DNA from 3 places in the Rouxiella chamberiensis genome. Region 3 is predicted to be linked to each of the others. Evidence: predicted binding sites of a transcription regulator. Region 3 holds the regulator's gene; each other region holds the start of a gene.

Region 1 (9,974 bases), 940 kb from region 3:
GCAAGTCGGCGATGGTTTCCCGGCTAAGTTGCTGTTTGTAGAGGCTATGGAAGGCTTCACGGGCGCTGACCGCGCGCAGCAGCGTGTCCATGCGATAGTATTCGCGCACCGGATCCTCGTCGGCATCCAGCAGCTGATTTTTGGCCTCAAGCAGGCGTGCGGTGCTGTCTGCGCGCTCAAGCATGGTGCCGAGACGAATGAAATACAGCGCATCGCTGCGCAGCAAAGTGCCGAACATCGCGCCACGGAACAGGTGCGACCGTTCTTTTACCCAATCGAAGAAGCTGTCTGCGCCCGCCGACCCGACGCCCTGGCGGCGGATGATTTTCATTTCAATCCACGAGGCGTTGATGCTTTCCCACACTTCCGACGACAGGCTGCCGCGCACCGCGTGGGCATTGTTCCACGCCATCTGCATGCAGCTGATAATGCTGCTGTGGTTGTTGCTGTCGATGGCAAAGAAATGCAGCAGGTTGTTCATGGTGACCTGCTGATAGGTTTCGTTAAACAGCGACTGGGTGCCGGTCAGCAGCAGCGGCACCAGAAGATCATGGTTGCTGTCGCGGATAGACATCATCGACAGCTTGTTGGTCACGTCCATCAGGCGGGCAATGTTTTCGGCGCGCTCGAGATAGCGGGCCATCCAATAGAGTTCACTGGCTGTTCTGCTTAGCATGCGTCATCCTCCAAAACCCAGGTGTCCTTGGTGCCGCCGCCCTGTGACGAATTGACCACAAGCGATCCTTCGGCCAGCGCCACGCGGGTCAGTCCGCCCGGCACCAGCCGGATTTCGGCACCGGTCAGCGCGAACGGACGCAGGTCGATATGGCGCGGAGCCAGACCGTCGTCGACAAAAGTCGGGCAGGTCGAGAGCGCCAGTGTCTCCTGCGCGATGTAGTTTTGCGGCCGCGCCCTGAGAAGCTGGCGGAAGGTTTCGATTTCACCCTGCGTCGCCTGCGGGCCAATCAGCATGCCGTAACCGCCTGCGCCATGAACCTCTTTCACCACCATCTTTTCGAGGTTGGCGAGCACGTAGGAGAGATCCGTTTCCTTGCGGCACTGCCAGGTCGGCACATTGTTGAGGATCGGATCTTCGCCGAGGTAATAGCGGATCATCTCCGGCACATAAGGGTAGATAGACTTGTCGTCGGCAACGCCGGTGCCGATTGCATTGGCCAGCACCACATTGCCGGTGCGGTAGACCGACAGCAACCCCGGCACGCCCAGCATCGAATCGGCGCGGAAGGCGAGCGGGTCAAGAAACGCGTCATCGAGACGGCGATAGATAACATCGACCTTGCATGGCCCGGCGGTCGTGCGCATAAACACGGCCCCTTCCTTGACGAACAGATCCACACTTTCTACCAGCTCCACGCCCATCTGCTGCGCGAGGAAGCTGTGTTCGAAATAGGCGCTGTTGAAACGGCCCGGCGTAAGCACTACAACGGTCGGATCGTTGACCGGCGTGCTTTCGCGCAGGGTTTGCAGGAGATGGGAAGGGTAGCGGGAAACCGGCGCAATGCGCTGTTCGCTAAAGAGTTCGGGATAGAGCCGCATCATCATCTTGCGGTTTTCCATCATGTAAGAGACGCCCGATGGCGTGCGCAGGTTGTCTTCCAGCACATAATATTCGCCGTCGCCGCCGCGAACCATGTCGGTGCCGGCAATATGCGCGTAGGTGTCGCGATGCAGATCCACACCCTGCATGCACGGCTGGTATTGATCGTTGGCCAGAACCTGTTCGGCGGGAACGATCCCGGCCTTGAGGATCCGCTGATCGTGGTAGATATCATGCAGGAAGCAGTTCAGCGCCTGTACCCGCTGACGAATGCCGCTATCCAGCATCTGCCACTCTCTGGCCGGAATAATGCGCGGCACGCTGTCAAAGGGGATCAGGCGCTCGGCACCGTCGTCGTCCCCGTACACGTTGAAGGTAATCCCCACCCGATGAAACAACAGCGCGGCTTCCTCTTTCTTGCGCTGTACGGCCTGTTGATCGGCCTGCTGTAACCATTGCCAGTAGGCTTGATAATGGCTGCGGTGTTGCCCCTTGGCCATTAACATTTCATCAAAAAAGGGCGAATCGAAAAGATCTATATTAATCATCATCACCTCACTGACATAACAGGCTAGGGTTCGTGCATACCTGAAATCGACCGCACACAGAGACTACGCATAAAGTGTGCCAGCGTGCAGATTTCCGGGAAAATCGCCGAAACAGTGGGGAGATCGCGCTTCAAGAGTGCGCATGACGACGCAAAATGCCAAAAAATGAGCGAAAAAAGTGCGTCATTCTTGATTATGAGCGGTAATGGGGCATTAACAAGACGGGAGCAAAAACTAAAAAGGCCAGCGCGAGGCTGACCTTTCAGGAAAGAGAGCAGGCTTAGCGACGAACGGCGATAGCTTCAATCTCGATGTTGACGTCCTTTGGCAGACGGGCAACTTCCACGCAGGAGCGCGCCGGGAACGGTGCATTGTGCTCGGTGAAGAAGGCTTCATAAGTCGCGTTGACGGTCGCGAAGTCGTTAAGATCTTTAACGAACACGGTGGTTTTCACGATATCGGCCACTTTCAGGCCGGCCGCTTCGACGATAGCCTGCACGTTTTCAAGCGACTGACGCGCCTGTGCCGCAATGTCGTCTGCAACCGCGCCGGTTTTAGGATCGACAGGGATCTGACCGGAGGTGATGATCATGCTGCCGAGATCAACGCCCTGCACGTAAGGACCGATAGCCGCTGGTGCATTTTCTGTACTGATTACGCGAGACATACTAGTTCCTTGTTGAATTGAAAAGCCTTGTGGATTGAACAAGGCCTGACTGAAAAAAATGCGTTCAGACAGTATAGGGAGCGGGGCGCAGGAAATCATCCCCCAATCTCCCGCGCTATTCGTTATTCAACACCACCTGATGCTCGAACTCTTTCTCGCAGTACTTGCACTGCAAATGCACTTCATCATGGCGATTTTTCACCGCGAAGCTGGATTTTACAGGCTCGAAACGGCTGATGCAGTTGCCATTCGGGCAGCGCAGCACGCCTTCGATACGATCCGGCAGGCTTGGGTGCAGCTTTTTGACCACCACGTAATCGTCGATACGGTTGACCGTCGCATGCGGGGCATACACGGCCAGCTGATTGACCTGCGATTCGGTCAAGAAGGTGTTCTCTATCTTGATGATGTCCTTGCGGCCCAGCTCGTTGGACGGCAAATTCAGGCCGATGGTGATCCGCTGGTCGGTTTCCGTAAGTTTAAACAGCGACAGCAATTTAAAGCCGACCTGCGCGGGAATATGGTCGATAACCGTGCCGCATTTGATGGCTTCTACCTGGAGTTTATTGTCTTGCGTCATGATGCGCTCCTTATTCGGCGGTGTCGGCGTTGAGAACCAGTGCCAGCAAAGCTTGGCGTGCGTAAATCCCGTTACCGGCCTGCTGGAAATACCAGGCGTAAGGGGTGCTGTCGACGTCGGTGGTAATTTCGTCGATGCGCGGCAGCGGGTGCAGCACCTTCAGATTCGGCCGGGCTTCGGCCAGATCGGCGGCGCGCAGGATGAACTGGGCTTTGACGTTGGCGTATTCGGACGGGTCCAGACGCTCTTTCTGCACGCGCGTCATATAGAGAATATCCAGCTCCGGCACCACTTCATCAATGCTTTCATGCAGGCTGTATTCGATGCCTTTCTCTTCCAGCAGATTCAGAATGTATTCCGGCATCGCCAGCGCATCGGGCGCGATAAAGTAGAAGCGGTTGCCGTTGAACTTGGCCAGCGCCTGCGCCAGGCTGTGAACCGTGCGGCCATATTTCAGGTCGCCGACCATCGCAATCTTGATGTTGTCCAGACGGCCCTGGGTTTCGCGAATGGTAAACAGGTCGAGTAGAGTCTGGGTAGGATGCTGATTCGCGCCATCGCCGGCATTGAGAATTGGAATGCCGCCCGAGAATTCGGTTGCCAGTCGCGCCGCGCCTTCCTGCGGATGGCGCATGACGATAGCATCCACGTAGGTGCCAATCACCGAAATCGTGTCGGCCAGCGTTTCGCCTTTCTTGCCGAGCGAGGTGTTGCTGCCGTCGGCAAAACCGACCACCTGAGCGCCCAGGCGATGGATGGCCGTTTCGAAAGACAGGCGGGTCCGCGTCGAGGCTTCAAAAAAGCAGCTGGCGATCACTTTGTGTTTCAACAGTTCAGGCTGCGGATTGGCTTTCAGGCTTGCAGCGGTGTCCAGCACCTGCTCAAGCGCTTCCCGGCTGAGATCGTTAATTGAAATAATGTGTTTTTGATACAGCGGATTGGCCATTTTCGCTCTCCTCTACGATGACAGACAAAAAAAAGCCCCTCAATGAGGGGCTTTCAGCGATCGATTCTTTGTTTGCAGAACCACGGATGCCTGCAAGGCAATAACGGGAGACAACGGCTGAACGCCGCCAGCAGGCACTGGATTCGGTGACGCGTCGAAGCGCAATGTCGTGATGTTTTTCATGTCAGTCTCCCGGCAAATTGTGGCGCATTATACGCGCACGAATCTTGCCTGCAAGAGGGTGACCTCACCTTTTTGCTTTCCCCAATCCCCGTCGCAGCAATCGGTTGGCCTTCGACTTTTTCAGCGAGATCATGATTTTTCTTCGCCAGCGGCGCAGTCCGCCCAGTTTCTCCGGCGCCTTGAGTTTGTGTTCAATCCAGACCACCTGCCACGGCTGTAGCCGCATCTGTCCGGTAAAGGCTTCGCCGCCAATCAGATCCTCACCTTCGACCGCGAGTTTAAAGGTTTGCGACTGACTGCTGATATTGAAGATGCAGCTGATCCGGTTATCGGTTTTAGGATCAAAGCGTTCAATGGCAAACAGTTTTTCGCTCAGTTCAAACACCCGCTGACCGGCCTGAGGCGAGAAGGCAGGGCGGGATCGCCGAATCGCGATCAGTTTTTTCAAGCCGTTGAACACCTCCGATCGCAGCGATCCTTTTGTCTCCAGCTCTTTCTCGAGTTCATCCAGCTTGAGCTTCTTGCGGTTGATACGCCGGTTGATACCGGACTGATGCATGCCGTCGAGATCGTTTTCGCTGCCAAGCAGGCTGTGGATATAAAGGGCCGGAACGCCCAGAAACGCCAGCAGCAGCGCCTGTGCGGCAAGAAACTTGCGCGTTTTCAGCTCGACGCTGTCGTTGGCTTCCGTCAGCGCGCTAAGGTAGTTGATGTTCAGCTCGTAAGGCGAATGGGTGCCGTCGCCGTTGTCTTTGTAGGAGACGCGCCCCTCTTTGCGCTGCGTCTCCTGCGCCATATATTTGCGCTCGTCGTCGTGGAGAAAGGTTTCTGTCGGACGCAGGCCGATGCCGTCATGGCTCGACAGGAAGTTGAAATAGGTGGTTTTGGGATAGTGCGCTTCCGCGTTGAGGCCTTGCGCCCACTGTGTCAGCTTGCGGGTGTCTTCGCGCAGGAAGGCGTGCAGCGTCAGCGGCGGCAGCGCAAACTGATAGACCATGTGCGCCTCGTCGCCTTCACCAAAATAGCTGATGTTTTCATGATGCGGCACGTTGGTTTCGGTAATGATGCGGGTGCCGGGGATCACCTCATCCAGAATGGTGCGCCACAGCTTGATGATGTTGTGCGCCTGCGGGCGGTGAATACAGGTGGTGCCCAGCTCTTTCCAGATATAGCCAATCGCGTCGAGGCGAATCGACTGTCCGCCGCTGGCCGCATACTGCAACAGCACGTCGATGCTTTCGAGCAGGACCTGCGGATTCTTGAAATTGATGTCTATCTGATCTTCGCTGAACGTGGTCCACAGATAAAGCTGTGTGCCGTCGGCCTTGATGAACGGCGTCAGCAGCGGCGAGGCGCGCGGACGCACGACGCGGCTGTAATCCAGCTCGGGCTTGGCTTCAATCAGGTAATCGCGATAGTAGGGATCGTCATTGATATAACCTTTCACCCAGTCGCTCGAACGGGAAATATGGTTGATGACGCAGTCGAACATCATGTTGAAATGGGCGGAGAGGTGATGGATATCGCTCCAGCCGCCCAGATGTTCGTCGATGCGCCGGTAATCAATCACGCTAAAGCCGTCGTCCGAGCTGTACGGGTACATCGGCAGAATATGAATATCGCTGATGCTGTCTTTCAGATGTTTTTGCGCAAAGTCATTCAGGGTGGCAAGCGGAGGGCGGTCGGGCTGCGAAATCGTGTCGCCGTAGGTAATGAGATACACGTTGGTGCCGTCGACCCACTCCGACGAACGATGTTCTCCGTAACGCCATTTGTCTCCAAGATGCAGAATCTTCTTTATCAGATCGCCAATATGTTCCTTGGGATAGACTCTACTCAGCAAACTTTCCAAACGAAGCACGAACTCGGGATTTACGGCGCCCATAACTCTTCCCTTTTTTATTCACATGGTGAAAGGTTAGTAGAAAAAGTGCGCAGTCGACGGGTAAAGGACGGTAAAGAAGGTAAGGGAGAGGGCAGAAGCGCTTGAAAAGTCAGCCCGCCAAGATGCTGCGCGCTGACTTGATCAATTTGTGCTTAAAGCGAGCCGAGGGTGGCGAGCATGACCGCCTTGATGGTGTGCATGCGGTTTTCGGCCTGATCGAACACAACGCTGTGCGCCGACTCGAACACGTCGTCGGACACTTCCATCCCGCCGTGCAGATCGTATTCTTCGGCCATTTGACGGCCAAGCGTGGTTTGATCGTCATGGAAAGCCGGCAGGCAGTGCAGGAACTTGACCTGCGGATTGCCGGTTTTCGCTATCATGGCCATGTTGACCTGATAGGCGCGCAGCAAATTGATGCGCTCTTTCCATACCGCTTTCGGCTCGCCCATCGATACCCAAACATCGGTATACAGGAAGTCTGCGCCTTTCACTCCCGCATCGATGTCTTCCGTCAGCGTGATGGAACCGCCGTTCTCCTGCGCCAGCTGCTGACAGCTTGCGACCAGCTCCGCTTCGGGCCAGCAGGCCGAAGGCGCAACCAGACGTAAATCCAGACCGCACAACGCGGCGGCTTCAAGCAGGGAGTTGCCCATGTTGTTGCGCGCGTCGCCGAGATAGGCCAGCGACATCTGCGACAGCGCCTTGCCCGGCAACTGCTCCTGCATGGTCAGCAAATCGGCCAGCAGCTGCGTCGGGTGGAATTCATCGGTCAGTCCGTTCCAGACCGGCACGCCCGCGTGTTCCGCCAGCGTCTCGACAATGTCCTGGCCGAAACCGCGATACTGAATACCGTCGAACATTCTGCCCAGCACGCGCGCGGTGTCTTTCATCGACTCCTTATGGCCGATTTGACTGCCGCTCGGGCCGAGATAGGTGACTTGCGCGCCCTGATCGTATGCGGCAACTTCGAAAGAGCATCGGGTGCGGGTCGAGTCTTTTTCGAAGATGAGCGCGATGTTCTTGCCTTTCAGGGACGGCTTTTCGGTGCCGTTCTTCTTGGCCGTTTTTAACTCTGCGGACAGTTTCAACAGGGTCGCGATTTCTGACGGGGTAAAATCCAGTAGCCTAAGAAAATGGCGTTTGTTTAACAGACTCATGTGCCTATCTCCGAAACATATATAATGAATTAAAATTCAATTTATATGTATGAATATGCAAATACAACCCCAAAGTAAAAACTTTGTCGTTTATAGTGGAGGAGAGCCGTCTGCTGTGTGAAAATAGCGTACAAACGTCATATTGATTGAGGACCGAGGCATGGCAAACCGTGAATTGCTGGACGAACAACGTGAAGAGACCCGCTTAATCATCGAAGAGCTGTTGGAAGACGGCAGCGATCCTGACGCGCTTTACACTATTGAGCATCATTTCTCCTGCGAGAAATTCGAAGTTTTAGAGCGAGCAGCCGTAGAAGCCTTCAAGCTGGGCTATGAAGTGACCGACGCAGAAGAGCTGGAAGTTGAAGACGGCTCAATGGTGATGTGCTGCGACATCATCAGCGAAGTTGCGCTGAACGCCGACATCATCGACAAGCAGGTCGAGCAGCTGGTGGCGCTGGCCGAAGCAAGCGGCGTAAACTACGACGGTTGGGGCACCTATTTCGAAGACCCGAACGGCGAAGACGGCGATGATGAAGACGAGTACGAAGACGACGAAGAAGAAGACGACGTCGCCGAGAAGAAGTCTGTTGATAAAGACGACGACGGCAAACGCCACTAATCACCGCGTCTCTTCTGCGCCCCGGCGCTTGAACACGCTGTGATTTCGACACAAAAGCCGACGAAAGTCGGCTTTTTTTATTCCTGAAACAGAAGATTACAGCGTTTTTAACATCGTGACTTCACAGTCGACGTGGCCGGTGCTGCCGAGTGCGCCGTCGATGTGTTCGAAACCGAGATGTTCATACAGCGCGATGGCCTGTGTCAGACTGGCGGTGGTTTCCAGATAACAGCGGGAAAATCCCTGCTCTTTGGCATGGGCAAGCGCCTGCAACGCCAGCCGTTTTGCCAGACCCTTACCGCGCAGGCTGGACATGAAATACATCTTTTGCAGTTCGCACAGACTCTCGTCGCCGCCCACCAGAGGCGCAATACCGCCGCCGCCGGCTATCTCGCCATTCAGCTCAACCACCCAGTACGCGCTGCGTGGCTGGCTGTACATTTCACACAGAATATCCAGATTGGGATCGGCCACGGTATAGCCCTTGTCGGCCGTCAGACCAAATTCGGCGGACACCGTGCGGATCACGTTCGCGATCGCGGCGTTGTCATCACAGGTAATGCGGCGTACCGAAATCGTGTCCTGTGGCGTGTCGAGTTTCACTGCTGTTGTCATTGCGTACTTACCCCACACCCTATGTTCATGAAGCTACCGCTGCATGAGCGGCGAGTCGTCACTTCAACGATCCGGGTCTGCTAAATTTTGAATTATTTGAATCGGCTCAACGCGATTTCTTGTTCTTGTGCATTTAATACCGCGAGCGGACGCGTTTTGCAATTGTAAAAAAAACGGCAGAGCGTTTACTCTGCCGTTTTAAGGGGTATCGACCGGCCGAAATTACAGCGCGGCGATGGTCACCTGTTGTTCCTGAATCTTTATCTTCGCTTCGGCACAGGCTTGCAGACGTTCGCGCTCTTTCGCGACCACGGCTTCCGGTGCACGCGCGACAAAGCCTTCGTTGGACAGCTTGGCTTCGATACGCTCGACTTCGGCATCCAGCTTGGCAATCTCTTTGCCAAGACGCTCAAGCTCGGCTTCCTTGTCGACCAGACCCGCCATCGGGATCAGCAGTTCGGCACCTTCCACCAGTTTGGTGACGGAAACCGGACCCTTGTCGCCCACAGGCAGTACAGTGATGGACTCGAGACGCGCCAGCGATTTGATAAAGCTCAGGTTCTGCTCGACACGACGCTGGGCATCGGCGCTTGCGCCACGCAGCAACAGGTCCAGCGGTTTGCCCGGCGCGATGTTCATTTCGGCACGCACGTTACGAATCGCGATGATAGCCTGTTTGATCCACTCGAGGTCGACCAGGGCGCTTTCATCGGCTTTCTCCGGCGAATATTCCGGGAAAGGTTGCAGCATGATGGTGTCTGCAGTGATGCCTTTCAGCGGTTTCACACTCTGCCAGATGGTTTCGGTGATGAACGGAATGATCGGATGCGCAAGACGCAGCAGGCCTTCCAGCACCTCTACCAGCGTATGACGCGTACCGCGAAGCTGCGCTTCGGTGCCGCCGTTCATTACCGGCTTGGCAAGCTCCAGATACCAGTCACAGAACTGGTTCCAGGTGAATTCATACAGAATGCTCGCCGCGAGATCGAAACGATAGTTGTCCAGCGCTTCGCGGTAGGCTTTCACGGTGCGGTTGTACTCGGCCAGAATCCAGCGGTCGGCCAGAGACAGGTCCAGTTCGCCGCCGTTCAGGCCACAATCCTGCCCTTCGGTATTCATCAGCACGAAACGGCTGGCGTTCCACAGCTTGTTACAGAAGTTGCGGTAACCTTCGAGACGTTTCATGTCCCAGTTGATGTCACGACCGGTC
Region 2 (9,974 bases), 400 kb from region 3:
ATCCTGCGGCATGGCCAGCTTCTGGACCAATCCCTTGATACATATCGAAATGTTGTCCTTTAATTGCACCGCCTACGTCGAGGGCAACCATCAGGCGCAGATGATATTTGCCGGTAAATTTACCGGTATTATCAAGTTCGGGCACTTCGGCGAGCAATGTAGTGCCGGACGGGATCAGGGAACGATCGGACGCCACCGACGCTTTCGCCACTAAAGGAATGCCCGCCGCACCGCGTACCGGCGCAAAAGGTTCCGGCTTGAAGAATACATAGGAAGGGTTTTGCTCGAGCAACTCGCGCACCTCTTCCGGGCTATGCGTATCGGCCCAGTGGCGAATGGCCTGCATCGACATATCCTGACGCGCCACTTCACCTCTATCGATAAGTACCTTGCCGATGGAGCGATAGGCATGGCCGTTTTTGCCGCCATAGCCGAAGAACATCAGCGGACGTCCATCGCCGTAATCCACATAGCCGCTGCCCTGCACTTCCATCATGAAGTTATCCATCAATGAATTGGTGTAGGCGACAATATAGTTGCTGCTGAGCGCACCCGAATAGATAGAGGCGCGATCCGGCAGACGTCCACCGCGCGGTTTTGGCGGCATGCGGTACAGCGGATACTTGAACTCGCCCTGCGGCGTGTAGCGCGCCTGAACAACCGGCGTGTAGTAGCCGGTAAACTGTACGTTACCGAAGTTGTCGGCACCTTCCATCTGATAGGCGCTGATGCCGTACTGGCTCATGGTGCGGGTATCGGCACCGGAGCGCACCCACTGGTTCCGATTGCCTTGTAGGTGCTGGTGTTGCGGTTATACAGTGCAGAAGAGCCGTATTGCACCTCCATCACCTGATCCGCGTAATCTTTCGCGTTTACCGGCTTGCCGTTGGCGTTGGGTTCATTGACGTACTCCAGCGCATTGGTCAGGCGTCCGTCCTTATATTGTTGGCCCCGATCGGTGGGCCGCGAAGAACAGCCAGCCAGCACGGCGATAACCAGCCCACTCAGCAAATATTTTGTCCAACGTCCTTTCATTACTACTCTCTCTTGCTCAGGGGGAAAATTCTGTGGAAAGAACGATAGCAAAGGGCAATAAGGAAAGGAATTAGACCTTTCAAAAAAATGCATTAACCCAAAGTGGCGGGAATAAGCAGCGTATTGGATGAAAATAGAGCAATAAAGTGCTTTATCTCAATCAAATACAAAAAAGGGTTGCATGATTTCTCTCAGAGAGTATAGTTCGCCTCCATCGGACGCGGGGTGGAGCAGCCTGGTAGCTCGTCGGGCTCATAACCCGAAGGTCGTCGGTTCAAATCCGGCCCCCGCAACCAATTCGATTCTGTGTACGACGAATTAAATAAGCGTTCGATAAGTTAGTGATTTAAAAGTGTATATCGTGTAATGTAGTTCAGCAGTAGACGGACGCGGGGTGGAGCAGCCTGGTAGCTCGTCGGGCTCATAACCCGAAGGTCGTCGGTTCAAATCCGGCCCCCGCAACCAACTGTCTGTTTGCACGAAAAGCAGTAAAAAATAGCAGTAAAGAATGCAGTAGACGGACGCGGGGTGGAGCAGCCTGGTAGCTCGTCGGGCTCATAACCCGAAGGTCGTCGGTTCAAATCCGGCCCCCGCAACCAATCTACAGATTCTAAAAACAGGCACCCTTCAGGGTGTTTTTTTTGCCTGTCATTCCTGCCCGTTCTCTATTCTCTGCCCTATCTTTTCGCCAACATTCCGCCGTCGTTGAAATAAGCTTTTATCCCTGCGAGGATGGATTCGGCCACCTGCTGCTGAAAATGGCTGGTGCGCAGTTTACGCTCCTCTTCAAGATTACTGATAAAGGCGGTTTCAACCAGAATCGACGGAATATCCGGCGCTTTCAATACCGCAAAACCCGCCTGATCGACCTTATGTTTATGTAGATGATTTACTCTGCCCATTCGTGTCAGCACCTCTTTGCCAAATCGCAGGCTATCAGTGATGGTCGCGGTCTGCATCAAATCAAACAAGGTATGGTCAAGGTAGCGGTCACCGCTTTTGCTGACGCCGCCGATGTTGTCCGACTCATTTTGCGTTTGGGCCAGAAAACGTGCCGCCGTGCTGGTCGCTCCCTTAGTCGAGAGCGCAAAGACGGAAGAACCCCGGGCGGCGCGGCTGGTAAAGGCATCGGCATGAATAGAGATAAACAGATCCGCCCGCTGCTTTCGCGCCTTTGCAACTCTAACCTTTAACGGAATGAAAATATCCTCATTGCGCGTCATGTAGGCCGTCATATTGGGTTGCAGCTGGATAAGTCGATGCAGTCGACGGGCGATTTGCAGCACCACGTCTTTTTCGCGAGTTTTATGTTTGCCGATAGCGCCGGGATCTTCTCCACCGTGTCCGGGGTCGAGCATAATCACCAGCGGACGCTCGCGCCCTGCCTTGCCATCTTTCTTTTTCTCGGGCGGCAGCGTGCGTGCCACATCGCCGCGATTGTAATCTTCAAGCAGCGCCAGCAGCTGGTCGTCCCTGTCTCCCAATCCGGTTTTTTCGGGATAGAGATCGACAACCAGTCGATGCCGAAACGCTGCCACCGGCGGCAGCGTAAACAGGTGCGGACTGATGTTCTGCCTGAGTTCAAGCACAATGCGCACGGTAGTGGGAGAAAACTGCCCGACGCGAACCTGTTTGATATTAGGATCACCCGGGTGAATCTTGTTGCCGAGTCCCTTCAGTACCGAGTTCAGCTGCAAACCCTCGATATCCACCACCACGCGGGGAGGATTCTGTAAGGCAAACTGCTTGTATTTCAAAGGCTGGCTGGATTCGAGGGTAATACGGGTGTAGGTTGAAGAAGGCCAGACGCGCACGGCAACCACATGTGAACCGGCGGCGTGCCCAATGCCGCTGACGCTCAACAACCACGATGCGGCGGCGCTTTGCAAAAGAAGGCGACGTCGAGAATTATGTTGTTCGTCAGGCATGGAGTCTCAAAGATATCAAAAGATGAATAAAAGTAACAAAAAGCGATAGGACGAACTTTAACGAATCCCATTACCTCTGTCACTTACTGGATTGTCAGGTTTTTTCAGTTTTTGATTCATTGGAAATAATTGAATTTGAAAAACAGAGATTTCTTACTTGCCACGAGGCAACAAAAGAATAAAAATACAGAAATTACGAATAAAAATTCAAAAGAGGTTTTGCCGTGAAGGAACGAAGCACTGAACTGGTCCAAGGTTTTCGCCACTCAGTTCCCTACATTAATGCTCACCGGGGCAAGACTTTCGTAATCATGCTCAGTGGTGAAGCCATCGAACATGAAAACTTCACCAACATAGTCAATGACATCGGTTTGCTGCACAGCCTCGGCATTCGCCTGGTGGTGGTTTATGGCGCGCGTCCACAAATCGACAGCAATTTGTCCGAGCATGACTATGAGCCGATTTATCATAAAAATACCCGCGTTACCGATGCAAGGGCTTTGGAGCTGGTAAAACAGGCCGCCGGTTTGCTGCAACTCGACATTACCGCTCGCCTGTCGATGAGCCTCAACAATACGCCGTTGCAGGGTGCGCATATCAATGTCGTGAGCGGTAACTTTATCATCGCCCAGCCGCTGGGTGTGGATGACGGCGTAGACTATTGTCACAGCGGGCGTATTCGCCGCATTGACGAAGAGGCCATTCATCGCCAGCTGGACAGCAATGCCATCGTGCTGCTGGGTCCGGTTGCGGTATCGGTGACAGGCGAAAGCTTTAATCTGGTCTCGGAAGAGGTCGCAACGCAGCTTGCCATCAAGCTCAAAGCCGAAAAGATGATTGGTTTCAGTGCCGAACCAGGGCGTTACCAATGAAGAAGGCAATATTGTTTCCGAACTGTTCCCGAACGATGCGCAAAACCTGATTGAAAAGATTGAAGAGCAAGGCGATTACCAGTCCGAAACCGTGCGTTTCCTGCGTGGTGCGGTAAAAGCCTGCCGCAGCGGCGTGCGTCGTAGCCACCTGATAAGTTATCAGGAAGATGGCGCGCTGGTGCAGGAACTCTTTTCCCGCGACGGGATTGGTACGCAGGTGGTAATGGAAAGCGCCGAGCAAGTGCGCCGGGCGACCATTAATGACATTGGCGGCATTCTCGAGTTGATTCGCCCGCTGGAGCAACAGGGTATTCTGGTGCGCCGCTCGCGCGAGCAACTGGAGATGGAAATCGATAAATTCACCATTATCGAGCGCGATAACCTGACTATCGCCTGCGCGGCACTTTATCCGTTCCTCGACGAAAAGATTGGCGAAATGGCCTGTGTAGCGGTGCATCCAGATTACCGCAGCTCGTCGCGCGGAGAAATGCTGTTGAAGCGTGTCGCCAGCCACGCCAGGCAAATGGGGCTTACCAAGCTGTTTGTGCTGACGACCCGCAGCATTCACTGGTTCCAGGAACGCGGTTTTAAACCGGCCGACGTTGATGTTCTGCCGATACAGAAGCAGGAAATGTACAACTACCAGCGACGTTCCAAAATTCTGATTGCTGACCTGTAAGCACTCAAGGTGAAAAAAGGCGGTGTCATCATGATGCCGCCTTTTTTATGCGCCAAAAATCAGCTTTCGGTAAGCCGCTCGACCAGACCGCTGCGCCGCTGTGTAGGCGTGCGGATAGCCATGCTCAGGACTTTTTCGCTGCTGTACATCGACAGCCGTCGTTTGGCGCGGGTGATGGCGGTATATACTAGTTCACGGGTCAGCACCGGCAGGAAATGATTCGGCAACACCAGCAAGGTGTGGTCGAATTCGGAACCCTGGGACTTGTGCACTGTCATCGCGTAGGCGGTATCGTGGATAGGCAAACGGCTAGGTTGCACCGATTTTATCTGTCCGTCGGGCAACTGGAAATACACCCTCAACTCACCGGATTCGCTTCGTAGCGCAATCCCGATATCGCCGTTAAACAGCCCGAGCGCGCTGTCGTTGCGGCTTATCATCACCGGCCTTCCGGCATACCAGCGGCCACCAAGCGCAGTGGGACGACGAATTAACCCGTGGCGCTGCAACATCTGCTCGATGCGTTCGTTTAATCCTGCAAGACCGAATGGCCCTTCGCGCAGTGCGCACAGCACCTGAAATTCACCAAACGCCCGCAGGATCTCGGCGGGATCGGCTTTCTCCGCCACGGCTTGCAGATAAGGGCGATAACTTGAGACGCAGGCATCGAGCAGCGTCTTGAAGTCTTCCGTTTCGTTGAGCGGGAAACTGCCGACATCGGGCAGTGATTGCGCAAGCACGCGACGCGCGGCCTGACTGTCGCCAGCATTCACCGCAGCCGCCAGCACGCCAATCCCTGAACTGGCATCGAAGCGGTAGCTCTTGCGCAGCAGGCAGAGGGTATCGCGAACGCTGGCAGGTTGAGCCAGCTCCACGCCTTCGGCGGCGCAGCCTGTCAGGCGCATAAGCTGTGCTGCGCGGGCAGGACTGTAACCCTGCTCCGCAAAACGGCAAATATCGCCCAGCACCGCACCCGCTTCCACGGAGGCCAACTGGTCACGATCGCCCAGGAAAATGACACGTGCCTGTGCGGGAAGTGCCGCTATCAGGCGCGCCATCATCGGCAAATCAACCATGGAGGCTTCATCGACGACCAGCACGTCGAGGTGCAGCGGATTGCCCTGATGATAGCGCATTCTCTGACTGTTGGGCTGCGCGCCCAGCAACCGGTGCAAGGTTGAGGCCTCCTCCGGAAACTGCGCGCGCTGGGCTTCGGTCAGGTCGAGCTGACGACTCGCCTGCCCCAGCGATTCGGTCAGTCTCGCGGCCGCTTTGCCGGTTGGCGCTGCCAGCTGAATGCGCAGGCGATCGGGCTGCAACTTGACCAGCGCCGCAAGCAGCTTGGCGACGGTCGTTGTTTTACCGGTGCCCGGCCCGCCGGAAATAATGGCAATACGACGTGTTACGGCCACGGCGGCGGCCACTTTCTGCCAATCGATGCTGTCGGAACTGGCCGGTCCGAACAGTTGATCCAGCACTTCACGCAGGCGCTGTTCGTCTACTGCAAGCGTGCCGCCCTGTTCTGCAAGATTCACGTGCAGCGACTGGCCGTCATCGATGAAAAAGGTCGCGACGCGGCCTTCGTCCTGCCACATCCGCTGTAAATATAGGCGCTGTTGCTGCAAGACCAGAGGCGTTGCCTGAGTGCCGTCGCCCACGGAGGGATGCTGCTGCAGCAGCGAGAGCCATCCCTGTGCGTCGGGTGATCCTGCCGCCTGCCACATTGCATGAGCCAGTGCCGGGAAGCGCCCCTCAAACAGCTGGTCGGGCAGCAGTTCGTCGATGCGAAGACAGACGTGTCCGCGCCCCGCTTCGGCACTCAGACAGGCCACGGCCAGCATCATCGCAGCGTCTTCCTGCGCCAGCATACGGGCAAACTGTACGTCCAGAGGGCGCAGAGCGCCTGATGTTATCGCCTGCTCATAAAGGGCATTCATTCGGTATTCTCCCGTGCCAACTGCACGACGGCTTCGCCTTTAAACAGGTCATCCATTGAGGTAATAAATTCTTTGTTGGGACAGTGGCGGAAAATCCCGTTGTCAGGATGCTCGGCATCCACGCCGCGAAGAAAGAGGTAAATCACGCCACCAAAATGCTGTTCATAATCATAACCTGCCAGCCGGTGCCCGAGATAGCGGTGCAGCGCCAACGTATAAAGCTGATATTGCAGGTCATAGCGATGCTGCGCCATCGCGCCTTCCATCGCCGACTGGGTATAGGCACTGCTGTCTTCGCCAAGCCAGTTGGATTTGTAGTCCAGCAGGTAGTAACGTCCGTGCCAGCAAAACACCAGATCGATAAAGCCCTTGAGCATGCCGCGAACCTGCTGGAAGTTTAACGGCGGACACCTTGCCGACAGCGGATCGTGTTGGCGGATAAGCGCGTCGAGATCTACGGGTTTCAGCAGGCCGTCAATCGGCAGATAAAACTGCAGTTCGGATTGCTGTTGCGAACCGTCAAGCATGCTGAGCGACAGGCCGGAATCATCCAGCTCGGTAGTAAGCACGGTGTTTAGCCACCCCTCGAGTACCGCAAGCCATTCGTTGGAATAACCCTGTGCCTCTAGTTTTTCCTGTAGCCAGTCGGGGTCGACAGGCTGCGTAAAGTCCAGCTCTTCAAACAGGCTGTGCAGGAAAGTTCCGGGCGCCGCACCGCGCGGGAAGCTGTGCGGCGACAGTTGCGGTTCGCTTTCCTGTGGTTGCTCGCCTGCGGCATCGACGTCCAGCTTGGGCAGCAGGTCTTGCGCCAGCGCAGAACCGTGCTGTTGCAGACCCGAATAACTGGTAACCCGCCAGAAATCGGCAAGGGTGCGGGTTATCTGCGCCGCCGAAAGCGTTGCAACTTCCACTTTTGGCGGTTCCCAAACAGCCTGCTCGGCAGGTTCAATCTGCGTGACGGCAATATTGTCGCCCACCAGTTCCTGGAGGCAGGCGGCCAGATAATTCGCGTCTCCGGGCTGCCCGTTCTGGATGAGATATCCGAGCGCGCCGAGATGCAGGTCAGTGTCACCCTGCTTTTTGCGCGTTCCCTGAATCAGTGGCGCGACGCCAAGGCTACAGTGGTAAACCGAACGCGTAAGCGCGACATACAGCAAGCGCAGATCTTCAGCCAGACGCTCTTCTTCGGCGAGCTGGATGCTTTGTTCATCTTCACTTAAATCGAGCAGCGCGGCAAAACTCTGGCGATCGTGATAAAGGCCGTGCTTCTGCACGCGGAAATTGCTGATAAAGGGCAGCCACACCAAAGGATATTCCAACCCTTTGGATTTGTGGATGGTCACGATGCGCACCAGATGCCTGTCGCTTTCAAGACGCAGCTGCTGGCTTTGCGCCTGAGTATCGGGTTGTGCCACCTGTTGCGCCAGCCAGCGGACCAGCGCATGCTCGCTTTCCAGCTGTGCGGCGGCTTCCTGCAGCAGTTCGCCGAGATGCAGGAGATCGGTAAGACGCCGCTCGCCGCCCGGGTTGGCCAGTAAATCCTCGGCAATATGGCGATGTGTTATCAGGCTTTTGAGCATCGGCAAGACACCGCGCTGCATCCAGCGCTGACGATAGCCGTCAAATTCGTCGACCAGCTTGTCCCATTTATCTTCATTTTGCGTCAACGCGTCCAGCGTGAGGGCATCAAGTCCCATCAGGCCCGTGGCCATTGCGCTGCGCAGGGTTCTCTCATGCTCGGGCGTCAGCACGGCCTGCAACAGCCAGAGTACATCCATTGCTTCGGGAGTATCGAATACGCTGTCGCGGTTCGAGAGATAGACTGAAGGAATATTCAATGTCGCCAGCGCATCACGAATCAGGCCCGCTTCCCGACGGCTGCGAATAAGGATGGTAATGTCTGATGCTTCAACCGGTCTGCGGTGCTTGCCAGAAATCAGCCAGGCTTCCTGTTGCTGGCCTGCGGTGAGCCACTCGCGAATCTGGCCTGCACAGTGCTGCGCCATAAACTGCTGATAATCGGCAGAACCCACGCCTTCGCCGGGCTGTAACCAGCACTGTATGCCCGGTTGTTTATGTCCGTGCAGCTCAAAGCCGAGAGAGGCATTCTTGGGGGCAGGCTGAACAGAGATAAACGGAATCTGAGAGAACAGAAACGGCGTTTCCAGCCGTGAAAACAGCTGATTGACGCCATTGACCATGGGTACGGCGGAACGCCAGTTGGTGTCCATTGTGTAATGTGCCGTCACTTCGGCACGCGCCTTCATATAGGTGAAGATATCTGCACCACGGAACGCATAAATCGCCTGCTTGGGGTCGCCAATGAGCAGTAAACCACTTTCGGGCTGCTTGCCGTACAGGTTGTGGAAAATACGGTATTGCTGCGGGTCGGTGTCCTGGAATTCGTCAATCATCGCCAACGGATAACGCTTACGGATAGTTTGCGCCAAAATCTCGCCGTTGGGCTGTCTCAGCGCGCTGTCGAGACGACTCAGCAGGTCATCGAAGCCCAGCTCGGCACGCTGGCGCTTGCCCTCGGCCACGGACAGACGTATTTCATCAAGCGCCCGGGCAATGACCAGATCACGAATACCAAGCGGCTCTTCATACAGCGAGTCGATAGCGCGGAAAACGGCATGCTGCGGCGGCTGACCCTTCTTTGTTTTTTCCAGCAAAATTGACTGACGAAACCGCTCAAGCTCTTTCGGGCGCGCATAACTTTCGGTTTTCTGCATCGCCCACTCGCCTACCGCGGCGAGCCAGACGGGCAGATAACGGGCGCTGTAGCTGCGCCTGTCGACGTCGGAATGATTCATCTCTTTTTCAATATCGGCCGCAGCGGCATGCCACTGCTGCTTGATATCGTCGATGCGAGAAATAATGCGCTGATGCCGGCTTTCCAGCGTCTCTTCGCTTTCTGGCGGAAAACGCAGCTGCGGCGCTTCGCCATGAAGGTAGGAGGCCAACACACCCAGCAACTCTTCGGGGCCGCTCCACTCTTCGGCGACCGCGCGGGCAATATCCAGAGGCAACGGATAACAGTATCGCCGCCAGAAGTCGGCACAGGCCTGACGACGTAACGGCAGTTCATCCTGAATCAGCGTTTGCTCGAACAGAATTCCGGACTCGAAGGCATTGTGCATAAGCATTCGCTGGCAAAAGCCGTGAATGGTGTAAATGGCAGCTTCGTCCATCTGCCGTTCGGCGGCCAGCAGCGTCGAGGCGGCTTCTGATAAATCCACGATCTCAGCCATTAAAGCCGTGAGCATAGTATTGTCGCTGGTGCCGCGAATGCAGGCGAGTCGCAACTCGTGAATATTGCTGCGGATACGCCCGCGCAGCTCTTCGGTAGCGGCTTCGGTAAAGGTCACCACCAGAATTTCTTCAACCGTTAACCTGCGCGGAAAGGCGGCTTCGCGCCCTAAACCCAGCAACAGACGCAGATAGAGCAACGCCAGCGTAAAGGTTTTTCCGGTGCCCGCAGAAGCCTCAATCAACCGCTCGCCATACAGCGGCAGTGTGA
Region 3 (9,974 bases):
GCCAGCTTTTCGTTGTACTGCTGCAACTCGTTGATGATTATCTTCGCGTTTTCAACCGGATCGGATTCATCGATTGGGGCGATATCTACAAGGTGCAGAAGAACGCGGCAACGCTCAAGGTGCTTCAGGAAGCGAATGCCAAGACCTGCGCCTTCGGATGCGCCTTCGATAAGTCCGGGGATGTCGGCAACCACGAAGCTCTGCTCGTGGTCCATACGCACGACGCCGAGGCTCGGAACCAGCGTGGTAAACGGATAGTCCGCCACTTTCGGCTTGGCGGCCGATACGGAACGGATGAAGGTCGATTTACCGGCATTCGGCAGACCCAGCATACCGACATCGGCAAGCAGCATCAGCTCGAGAGACAGATCGCGCAGTTCGCCTTTGGTACCCATGGTTTTCTGACGCGGGGAACGGTTGACGGACGATTTGAAGCGGGTGTTGCCCAGACCATGCCATCCGCCCTTGGCGACCAGCTGAACCTGACCATGACGCGTCATGTCGCCCAGCACTTCGCCGGTTCCCTGATCCAGCACACGGGTGCCCACGGGAATCTTGATGGTGATGTCTTTACCGCGTTTACCGGTACAGTCACGGCTCTGGCCGTTTTCACCGCAGTTCGGCACGGAAAGACTTCACAAAACGGTAGTCGATCAGGGTATTGAGGTTTTCGTCGGCAATCAGGTAAACATCACCGCCGTCGCCGCCGTCACCACCGTCAGGACCACCGTGAGGAATATATTTTTCGCGGCGGAAGCTTACGCAACCATTACCGCCATCGCCTGCTACGACCAGGATCGTCGCTTCATCTACAAACTTCATTTGAACTGTCTCCGTAAATCATTCACCCGGATGCATACCTAGCCATCGAGTCTTGTTCTGTTCCGGGGCGCCACGCATGATGGCCCATTGCAGAATACTTTACTCCTGCAACGTCCACAAAGGCTCAAAAATAACCCGTCGGGTCATGCACCGCAGAACAGAAGACAGGCTACTTGCCAGCATAAAAAATGTCTCAGGCTTCGCCAACGGAAGCAGTGCGATAGCACATAAAGTGTACAGCAAAATGAGAATCTGCGATGAAGTCAGTCTTCTTGACTATCATTTTTATTGCCGGTGTTGGCCAACAGAATGTAAAAAGCCCCGCAACTAATTGCGGGGCTTACATCAATCTATCTAGACGCAGACGGTAAATTATTCAGCTTCGATGCTGATGAATTTACGGTTGTCTTTGCCTTTAACTTCGAACTTGACTTTACCGTCAGTCAAAGCAAACAGAGTGTGGTCTCGACCGCAACCCACGTTGATACCCGCGTGGAATTTGGTGCCGCGCTGACGAACGATGATGCTGCCTGCCAGTACTGCTTCGCCGCCAAAGCGTTTTACGCCCAGACGTTTAGCTTCTGAATCGCGACCGTTGCGTGTGGAACCGCCAGCCTTCTTGTGTGCCATAGTTTCGCTCTCCTAAACTTAAGCGCTAATGCCGGTGATTTTAACATCAGTGAACCACTGACGGTGGCCCTGCTGCTTACGGTAGTGCTTACGACGACGAAACTTAACGATCTTAATTTTCTCGCCACGACCGTGAGCAACAACTTCTGCCTTGATCACACCGCCAGCAATTAAAGGCAAGCCGATGTTGATTTCTTCACCGTTAGCGATCATCAGAACTTGGTCAAACTCAATTGTTTCACCAGTTGCGATGTCCAGCTTTTCCAAGCGAACAGTTTGACCTTCGCTTACTCGGTGTTGTTTACCACCACTTTGGAAAACCGCGTACATATAAAACTCCGCTTTCCGCGCACTCAACTTTGTATAGTCCAGAGGGCGCTATAAATATTCACAATAGGGCGCGAATTCTACGCAAAAATTCAGCATATGACAAGAGCACAATCACCAGAAAAGAAGAAAAAAGCGCAGTTCACTTGAACGCGTTTATCTCACTCATTTTTCAAGTACAATCATTACTACAGATTGCATCATGTGCCAATGTGAGCCCGTTCTCATTGCGGTGAAGAGAAATAAAGCCGAAAAATCACAATGAACCTAGAACAGATTACCGACCTCACCGAACAGGATATGGCTGCAGTTAATGCGGCAATTCTCGAACAGTTGAACTCTGATGTCTCACTCATCAATCAACTAGGATATTACATCATTAGCGGTGGTGGTAAACGAATTCGCCCGATGATTGCCGTGCTTGCCGCCCGCGCCCTGAATTACACGGGTGACAAGCATGTGACCGTCGCTGCGCTGATAGAGTTTATTCATACTGCAACGCTGTTGCACGACGACGTGGTCGATGAATCCAACATGCGCCGCGGCAAGGCGACGGCCAATGCGGCTTTCGGCAACGCGGCGAGCGTGCTGGTAGGCGATTTTATCTATACCCGCGCCTTCCAGATGATGACCGACCTCGAGTCGCTGCCCGTGCTGGCACTGATGTCGAAAGCCGTTAACGTCATTGCCGAAGGCGAAGTGCTGCAATTGATGAACTGCAACGACCCCGACATCACCGAAGAAAGCTACATGCAGGTTATCTACAGCAAAACGGCGCGTCTTTTCGAAGCGGCGGCACAGGCGTCAGCCATGCTTGCAGGCGGAACGGATGCTCAGGTACGTGCCTTGCAGGACTACGGGCGCTATCTCGGTACCGCATTCCAGCTGATTGACGATTTGCTCGACTACGACGCCGACGGTGAAACGCTGGGTAAAAACACCGGCGACGATCTGGACGAAGGCAAACCCACGCTTCCGCTGCTTCATGCCATGAAGCACGGCAACGTCGAGCAGGCCAGTATGATTCGCCAGGCCATCGAGCAGGGCAACGGCAGGCATCTGCTTGAACCCGTGCTGCAAGCCATGCATCAGTGCGGCTCGCTCGACTACACGCGCCAGCGTGCCGAGGAAGAGGCCGATAAAGCCATCGCGGCCCTTCAGGCGCTGCCAGAATCCTCTCACCGTCGTGCGCTTGAAGGGCTTGCCCATCTCGCCGTCAAACGCGATTTCTAGAGTCTGCCACCGACGTGAACCCGTTAAACGTCGAATGAACTGCAAGGCCCGCGCTCTTCCGGCGGCCTTGCACATTCGCGGTCTTCCTGTCCTTCTTCCGGGCTGACGCTTTTCTGCTGCGCCTCCTCCCTGTTCGCTCCGAGCCTCTTGATAACCGCCAGCATGCCCTCTCTCACGATGAAGGACACGATTTGTCCGCGTTCCCAGTTCGTTTAGCTGCTTATAGCTTTCGATCCAGATGAGTAAAGGATCATGACAGCTCGAAGACAAATATTCGGCAGATTTTTCCTGAATGATCAGCGCGGGTTTCATCGGTTTCGGTAAACTGCCGATGTGATATTCCACCGCCTTACCCTGCACGCCACGACGACGGCGCGTCTCCCATTTCTGCCTTCTGGCCATTCCGTGGATACCCTGTGTCGTTTTAGGTAAACCATTTACCCCTGCAAGTTCCTTGGCTGCAAACCATTCCTTTTTCATGGCAATCCTTTTATTATTTTTAAATCTTGAAATTAACAGAGATTATTTTGAAAGCGCCCAGCCCAATACAGGTAACACATAAGAGGTCGAATTTACATCAACAGTTAATTAATAGAGAAGATAAACTGGAATTCATTTATTTAACAAATATTGTTATCTATTTTATTCAGCCTATTTATGATTTCCAGAATCCCTTCCCGCATAATGAACGTGACCATCCTATTTCTCTCTTCCTCATGAAGTTGTTTATAACTTTCAATCCAAATAACGAGTGGATCCTGAAGATGTGAAAAGAGATATTCCGCGGACTGCTCCTGCAACTTAAGCGTTGACCCCGTGTTAACTGGCAAGCTATCTCTATGATATTCAACCCCTCTCCCCTGTACACCCAACCTTCTTCGCCTAACCCAACCCTGACGTCGCGCCATACTGTGTATGCCCTGGGGTGAAGAAGGCAATCCAGTAAAACTTGTTAGTTCTTTAGCTGAAAACCACTCACGATTCATAAGTACACTCTCTATTTGATGTGTATATATCATTATGATTAATGCTACCGGAAGAATTGCCGTTACCCGGATTATTATTGACAACAGGGTTTGGTCGTTGCCTTCACGATAGGACACCGCCCGAAAAAACCGGAATATCTCTTTTAGTTGAACCTTTAAGTTATACCATTAGGCCATTAAAATTTGCAGCAATAAATTTATTTACCTCACGCCGTTCCTTTTTATGATGAAATATTTTGATGGAGAAAAATAAAACTAACTCGGCAATTTAACCCTCAGCGGTAAGTTAAAATGAAGAGCAATCATCATCAGCCAATAAAAATACAATTAATTCATCAGGATAACAGATTATATCAATTTATCTGCCCTTGGGATTTTCAGAAAACAGGCAGCAATGACGATCTTTTAATAATAACCAACCATTCCGAAAAATCACCTACTCCGCTAAAAAAGTTTTCTTTGCCTTAACGAATAACGGTTAAAAATAACAATTACAGCTAGTTATCCTAATGAGATTGATTGCTTACTGGTTTGAATAAGCCCAACCCCTCATGATGAAAAATAATAATATCTTTTGGGAAACGTGTTTGAACAAAGTGCATAAATTTGCTTTTATATGTTTCCCAATCGAGAAGGGAGAAAGCCACCCTCTATATATTTCACCTGCCTGCTCATTAAATAAGGAAGCCACAATGCTTTTACGGAAAGAAGATTGGCATCATGCCGATATTATTGCATCACTGCATAAACAGCGGACTACGCTGGCCGCCCTGTCGCGTTCAGCCGGGCTAAGCTCTTCAACGCTCGCCAATGCGCTTTCCCGCCCATGGCCAAAAGGAGAATGGATTATCGCCAATGCGCTACAGGTTCACCCGTCCATTATCTGGCCGAGCCGCTATTTTGATCCCGATACGGATGAACTGCTTGAGAGAAGGATGCGTGCAACCTCGATATTGAAACCCAGGGTGCCCGCTGCCGAGGAGAAGAGTATGTAGAAACGGCGTTTCACCGAAATTTGGACATAACAAACCGCCGGAGTACGACCCGGCGGGTTATCAGGAATAGGTTACCTGTTACCGGCTTCTGTCTGCCTTCACGTTGCCGCAGTGGTCGGAGAGGGAGCATTCACGAACTGTTCTCCCAACTCGATATCTTTGCGTAACTCGGCGAGCATGGAATCCAGCGCCTGCTGTTCGAACTGGCTCAAACTCCCTATTGGTTTATATTCGGCTATCCCCTCTTTTCCGAGCACAACCGGTTGTGCAAAGAAACGGGCATATTCTCCGTCGCCTTCTACATACGAACATTCGACGACCTCGCTTTTGCCCTGCATGGCCGCAACAAGTGAAAGCCCCAGCCGCGCAGCCGCCTGCCCCATAGAGAGCGTTGCCGAACCGCCACCGGCTTTCGCCTCGACCACTTCGGTTCCGGCATTTTGAATGCGACGAGTCAGGTCTTTCACCTCGTCATCCGTAAAACTGACATCGTTGACTTGAGACAGTAGCGGCAAGATGGTCAGCCCGGAGTGACCGCCGATGACGGAAACCTCCACCTCTTGCGGCAGTTTGCCTTTCATTTCAGCCACAAAGGTATTGGCGCGCAGCGTATCGAGTGTTGTCACGCCAAACAGTTTTCGCTTGTCGTAGACACCGGCCTTCTTCAGGACTTCGGCGGCAATGGCGACCGTCGTGTTGACGGGATTGGTAATAATACCGATGCAGGCCTGTGGACAGGTTTCCGCAACCTGTTGCATCAGATTGCGGATAATGCCCGCATTGACTTTAAAGAGGTCTGAACGATCCATGCCGGGTTTACGGGCTACCCCCGCAGAGATAAGCACAACGTTTGCCCCTTGAAGCGCAGGTCGGGCATCTTCACCACTGAATCCTTTAATCTTTACGGCGGTGGGGATATGGCTGAGGTCTACCGCTACGCCCGGCGTGACAGGGGCAATATCATAGAGGGAGAGGTCAGAGCCAGACGGCAATTGAGTCTTGAGTAGTAAAGCGAGGGCCTGGCCTATTCCGCCAGCAGCGCCAAGGACTGCAACTTTCATCCTGTACTCCTTTTTAAATGACGTTGAAAAAACATCATGCTTTCATTCACTTAATAACTGTTAACCTAATAACCTTAGTAAATGGCCGTATTAAAGACAAACGACCATTTTATATATTGCGAGCTGGCGCAGAATTTAAATTCCGAATTTAAAGGCGGGAATTAAATTACTATTCTTTATCATAAGGATAAAAAATCATCAGCATGATGAATTATTTATAACGGGGAAGGGAGTGGAAAAGGAAAAGTACCTGAGCGATTAAAAAATCAAAATTATTTAATATGAAAAGAGGTTTGTTTTAATTATTAAACTAACAATTCGTATAAAAGGTTTTATTTTTTTGTTCTCTCCACAGGGCGGGGCCTCTAAAAAACGCCGTCTCTGTGTCTTTCTTGACCTTCACTCGATGTTTTATTGCATAAAAATTCAAATTTATGCATAATCAACGCCACTATCATCATGAACCTATGGGTGCAACATGCGTAATCCTGCCAAACAGGAAGATTTAATCAAAGCTTTCAAGGCGCTCTTGAAAGAAGAGAAGTTTAGCTCTCAGGGTGAAATCGTAGTCGCACTGCAAGATGATGGTTTCGAAAACATCAATCAGTCTAAAGTTTCACGCATGCTGACCAAGTTCGGTGCCGTCAGAACCCGCAATGCCAAGATGGAAATGGTCTACTGTCTTCCCGCCGAAATTGGCGTGCCAACCACGACAAGTCCCTTGAAAAATCTGGTATTGGATATCGACTACAACGACGCCGTAGTGGTAATCCGCACCAGTCCGGGCGCTGCCCAACTGATTGCGCGCCTGCTCGACTCGCTCGGCAAATCGGAAGGTATTCTCGGGACCATCGCCGGTGATGACACCATCTTCATTACGCCTGCGCGCAAGTTTACCGTAAAACAGCTGTACGACGCGATACTCAGCTTGTTCGAACAAGAGCTTTAGTTCGTTATCGGGTCGGTAGGTTTCACTTACCGACCGGCTTTGCCCCTCTCTGCCTCCCGGATATCTGTTAAAACCGTCTTACCCCAGCATAATCCCCTGCGAGATTCCGCACAGAAAGTTCATTCTTCTCAATTCTTTGATTTAACTTAAATTAAACTAAAAACGAGCAATAAAACGACATCTTTTATGCTTTGCGGTTATTAAAAAAGCAAAAAGGGCGTTAATAATTACTTAGCATACTATTAATATGCCAAGTTATTAGATGTATAATTACTCTCGTAATGACGCATTGATGAAAATGTTAATCACGACGTTCTCGTCAAGTTGCCATTGAAAGGACGAATTTTGAATATCCATTCAAAAGCCGCCGATAAAACGGATTTATCGCCGCGAAAACCGTGCATTTGTTCGCCAGCCTGTGATTCCCCGGGTAATGCGACGCCGTTAATGCAGAATGAAGTTTTCTGACCTGATAAATCCAAAAATTAATCTGCGCTGATACTTGCACCGACTTCAACAAAAGCGGGCAGCCTGCGCACAGGTAAATTAAGGAAACTATCATGAAAATCACCACAGCTTTTGCCGCATTAGGTCTGATGACTGCCGTCTCTTTCGGCGCGTCGGCCGCACAGCTCATTACTGACCAGCAGGCGCAGAACCTGCAACCTATGGGCACAATCACTGTGAGTGGTATCAATGGCGTGCCAACGGATATTCGTCAGCAGCTGTCGCAGAAGGCAGACAGCGAAGGGGCATCTTCTTACCGCGTCATTGAAGCACGCAACGACGGTAACTACCATGCTACGGCTCAGATCTATAAATAAGAGCAAGGATCCCGCCCTGCTCTTGTAAAACGAATTATAACGAACCCTCGTCGTCCTGTCCGACGACACCCTTTTGCCCTCGCTCTGCGAGGGCTTTTTTTGGGTAGCCGCTTACTGCTGGGCGAGTTTCTGCGCTTTCTTGTCAAGGGCCGCCAGCAGCTTGCCGTGAATGCCGCCAAACCCGCCGTTGCTCATCACCAGAATGTGATCGCCCGGCAAGGCGGTCTTGACAATCATGTCGACCAGCGCATCCACATCGGCATGCCAGTGCGCGGGCTGAATACAGCGCTCGGCGACTTCAGCCACCTGCCACGGAATGTTCTGCGGTTGCAGCAGGAACACTTCGTCGGCGCGACCCAGCGCAGGCGCCAGCTCGTTTTTGGTTTTGCCGAGCTTCATGGTGTTCGAACGCGGCTCGAGTACGGCAATAATACGTGCTGTGCCGCCCACCTTGCTGCGCAGCGCCGCCAGCGTGGCGAGAATCGCCGTCGGGTGGTGTGCGAAATCGTCATACACTTTCACGCCATGCGCTTCGCCACGCAGTTCGAGACGACGACGGGCGTTGATAAAGGTACCCAGCGCCTGACAGGCATCCGCAGGCGTAACGCCCACATGACGTGCGGCGGCAACGGCCATCAGCGCGTTATGCATGTTGTGCTCGCCCACCAGGGACCATGACACCTCGCCCGCGACTTCGCCATTGAGATAGACCTGGAATTTGCTGGCATCCGGCGAGGTCTTTTTGGCATTCCAGGTGCAGCCGTCACCGGCGTACTCCTGCTCGCTCCAGCATCCCATCGCCATGACCTGTTTCAGCGGCGTGTCGTGTTCGGGAAGAATAATCTTGCCCTGACCCGGCACCAGTCGCACCAGATGATGGAACTGCTTCTGGATGGCCTTCAAATCGTCGAAGATATCGGCGTGGTCGAATTCGAGATTGTTGAGCACCAGCGTGCGTGGGCTGTAATGAACAAATTTGGAACGCTTGTCGAAGAAGGCGCAGTCGTACTCGTCCGCCTCGATAACCATGAACGGGCTGTTCCCCAGACGTGCAGACACGTCGAAGTTGCCCGGCACACCGCCTATCACATAGCCAGGCTGGTAGCCGCAGGCTTCGAGGATCCAGGTGACCATCCCCGCTGTAGTAGTTTTACCGTGCGTACCGGCAACGGCGATGACCCAGCGCCCCGGCAATACATGGTCATGCAGCCACTGCGGGCCGGACACGTAGGGAATGCCCTGCTCCAGCACCGCTTCGACGCAGGGATTCCCGCGCGTCATCGCATTCCCGATAATCACCAGATCAGGCTTGGGATCCAGCTGAGTCGGAGAGTAGCCCTGAATCAGCTCAATGCCCTGATTTTCAAGCAATGTACTCATCGGCGGATAAACGTTATCGTCCGATCCGGTCACCTGATGTCCCTGAGCGCGCGCCAGCATAGCCAGTCCGCCCATAAAGGTGCCGCAAATCCCAAGAATATGAATGCGCATAAATTTTCCATTATTGCTCTGTAGTCAGCGGCTATTCTAACGCTCAGAATCCTCCAGAAGAAATGGATTTGCCTATGATCCGTCCATATATTTGGGCTAAACTGCTTTCGCTTCTGTAAATGATTTATTATAAATCGATTACTCATCCTAAGATTCAGGGAACGTATCATGAAAACGTTAGGCGAATTTATTGTTGAAAAGCAGCACGATTTTCCACATGCCACAGGCGAACTTACTGCACTGCTGTCTGCAATAAAGCTTGGTGCTAAGATTATTCATAGGGATATCAATAAAGCAGGTCTGGTAGATATACTCGGAACCAGCGGCGTTGAGAATATTCAGGGCGAAGTTCAGATGAAACTCGACCTGTACGCAAACGAAAAACTTAAGGCAGCGATGAAAGCGCGCGGTGAAATCGCCGGTATCGCCTCCGAAGAAGAAGACGAAATTGTTATCTTCGACGGTGAACGCGCCAACAATGCCAAATATGTCATTCTGATGGACCCGCTGGACGGCTCGTCAAACATCGACGTCAACGTTTCTGTCGGCACCATCTTCTCGATTTATCGTCGTACTTCGCCACTGGGTCAGCCCGTTACGGAAGCAGACTTCCTGCAACCAGGCAGCCAGCAGGTTGCAGCCGGTTACGTCGTGTA

What was found. Region 3 encodes ArgR, which controls arginine synthesis, uptake and breakdown. Its sites were predicted from a motif close to ANTGAATAAAAATACANT; they were not measured.
Positions count from the first base shown of each region.
Region 1: the regulator ArgR is predicted to act here: its motif matches at 7,551-7,568, upstream of argF (ornithine carbamoyltransferase).
Region 2: the regulator ArgR is predicted to act here: its motif matches at 3,137-3,154, upstream of amiC (N-acetylmuramoyl-L-alanine amidase AmiC).

Region 1 is NZ_CP114058.1:3,230,991-3,240,964, reverse strand. Features, by position in the region: gene O1V66_RS14990 (alpha-E domain-containing protein) at 1-676, opposite strand, end outside; gene O1V66_RS14985 (circularly permuted type 2 ATP-grasp protein) at 670-2,106, opposite strand; gene ridA (2-iminobutanoate/2-iminopropanoate deaminase) at 2,387-2,773, opposite strand; gene pyrI (aspartate carbamoyltransferase regulatory subunit) at 2,889-3,353, opposite strand; gene pyrB (aspartate carbamoyltransferase) at 3,364-4,299, opposite strand; gene O1V66_RS14965 (hypothetical protein) at 4,339-4,482, opposite strand; gene O1V66_RS14960 (alpha-amylase family glycosyl hydrolase) at 4,547-6,367, opposite strand; gene argF (ornithine carbamoyltransferase) at 6,520-7,527, opposite strand; gene rraB (ribonuclease E inhibitor RraB) at 7,688-8,149, shown strand; gene O1V66_RS14945 (GNAT family N-acetyltransferase) at 8,246-8,764, opposite strand; gene O1V66_RS14940 (valine--tRNA ligase) at 8,987-9,974, opposite strand, start outside.
Region 2 is NZ_CP114058.1:4,576,352-4,586,325, reverse strand. Features, by position in the region: partial or broken gene mltA (murein transglycosylase A) at 1-1,035, opposite strand, end outside; tRNA gene O1V66_RS21425 (tRNA-Met) at 1,255-1,331, shown strand; tRNA gene O1V66_RS21420 (tRNA-Met) at 1,424-1,500, shown strand; tRNA gene O1V66_RS21415 (tRNA-Met) at 1,558-1,634, shown strand; gene amiC (N-acetylmuramoyl-L-alanine amidase AmiC) at 1,713-2,963, opposite strand; partial or broken gene argA (amino-acid N-acetyltransferase) at 3,188-4,514, shown strand; gene recD (exodeoxyribonuclease V subunit alpha) at 4,574-6,451, opposite strand; gene recB (exodeoxyribonuclease V subunit beta) at 6,448-9,974, opposite strand, start outside.
Region 3 is NZ_CP114058.1:4,175,591-4,185,564, reverse strand. Features, by position in the region: partial or broken gene cgtA (Obg family GTPase CgtA) at 1-822, opposite strand, end outside; partial or broken gene O1V66_RS19560 (EamA family transporter) at 972-1,095, opposite strand; gene rpmA (50S ribosomal protein L27) at 1,195-1,452, opposite strand; gene rplU (50S ribosomal protein L21) at 1,471-1,782, opposite strand; gene ispB (octaprenyl diphosphate synthase) at 2,041-3,012, shown strand; partial or broken gene O1V66_RS19540 (DNA-binding protein) at 3,153-3,492, opposite strand; gene O1V66_RS19535 (DNA-binding protein) at 3,633-3,998, opposite strand; gene O1V66_RS19530 (helix-turn-helix domain-containing protein) at 4,691-4,993, shown strand; gene mdh (malate dehydrogenase) at 5,092-6,054, opposite strand; gene argR (transcriptional regulator ArgR) at 6,533-7,003, shown strand; gene yhcN (peroxide/acid stress response protein YhcN) at 7,564-7,827, shown strand; gene mpl (UDP-N-acetylmuramate:L-alanyl-gamma-D-glutamyl-meso-diaminopimelate ligase) at 7,939-9,318, opposite strand; gene fbp (class 1 fructose-bisphosphatase) at 9,487-9,974, shown strand, end outside.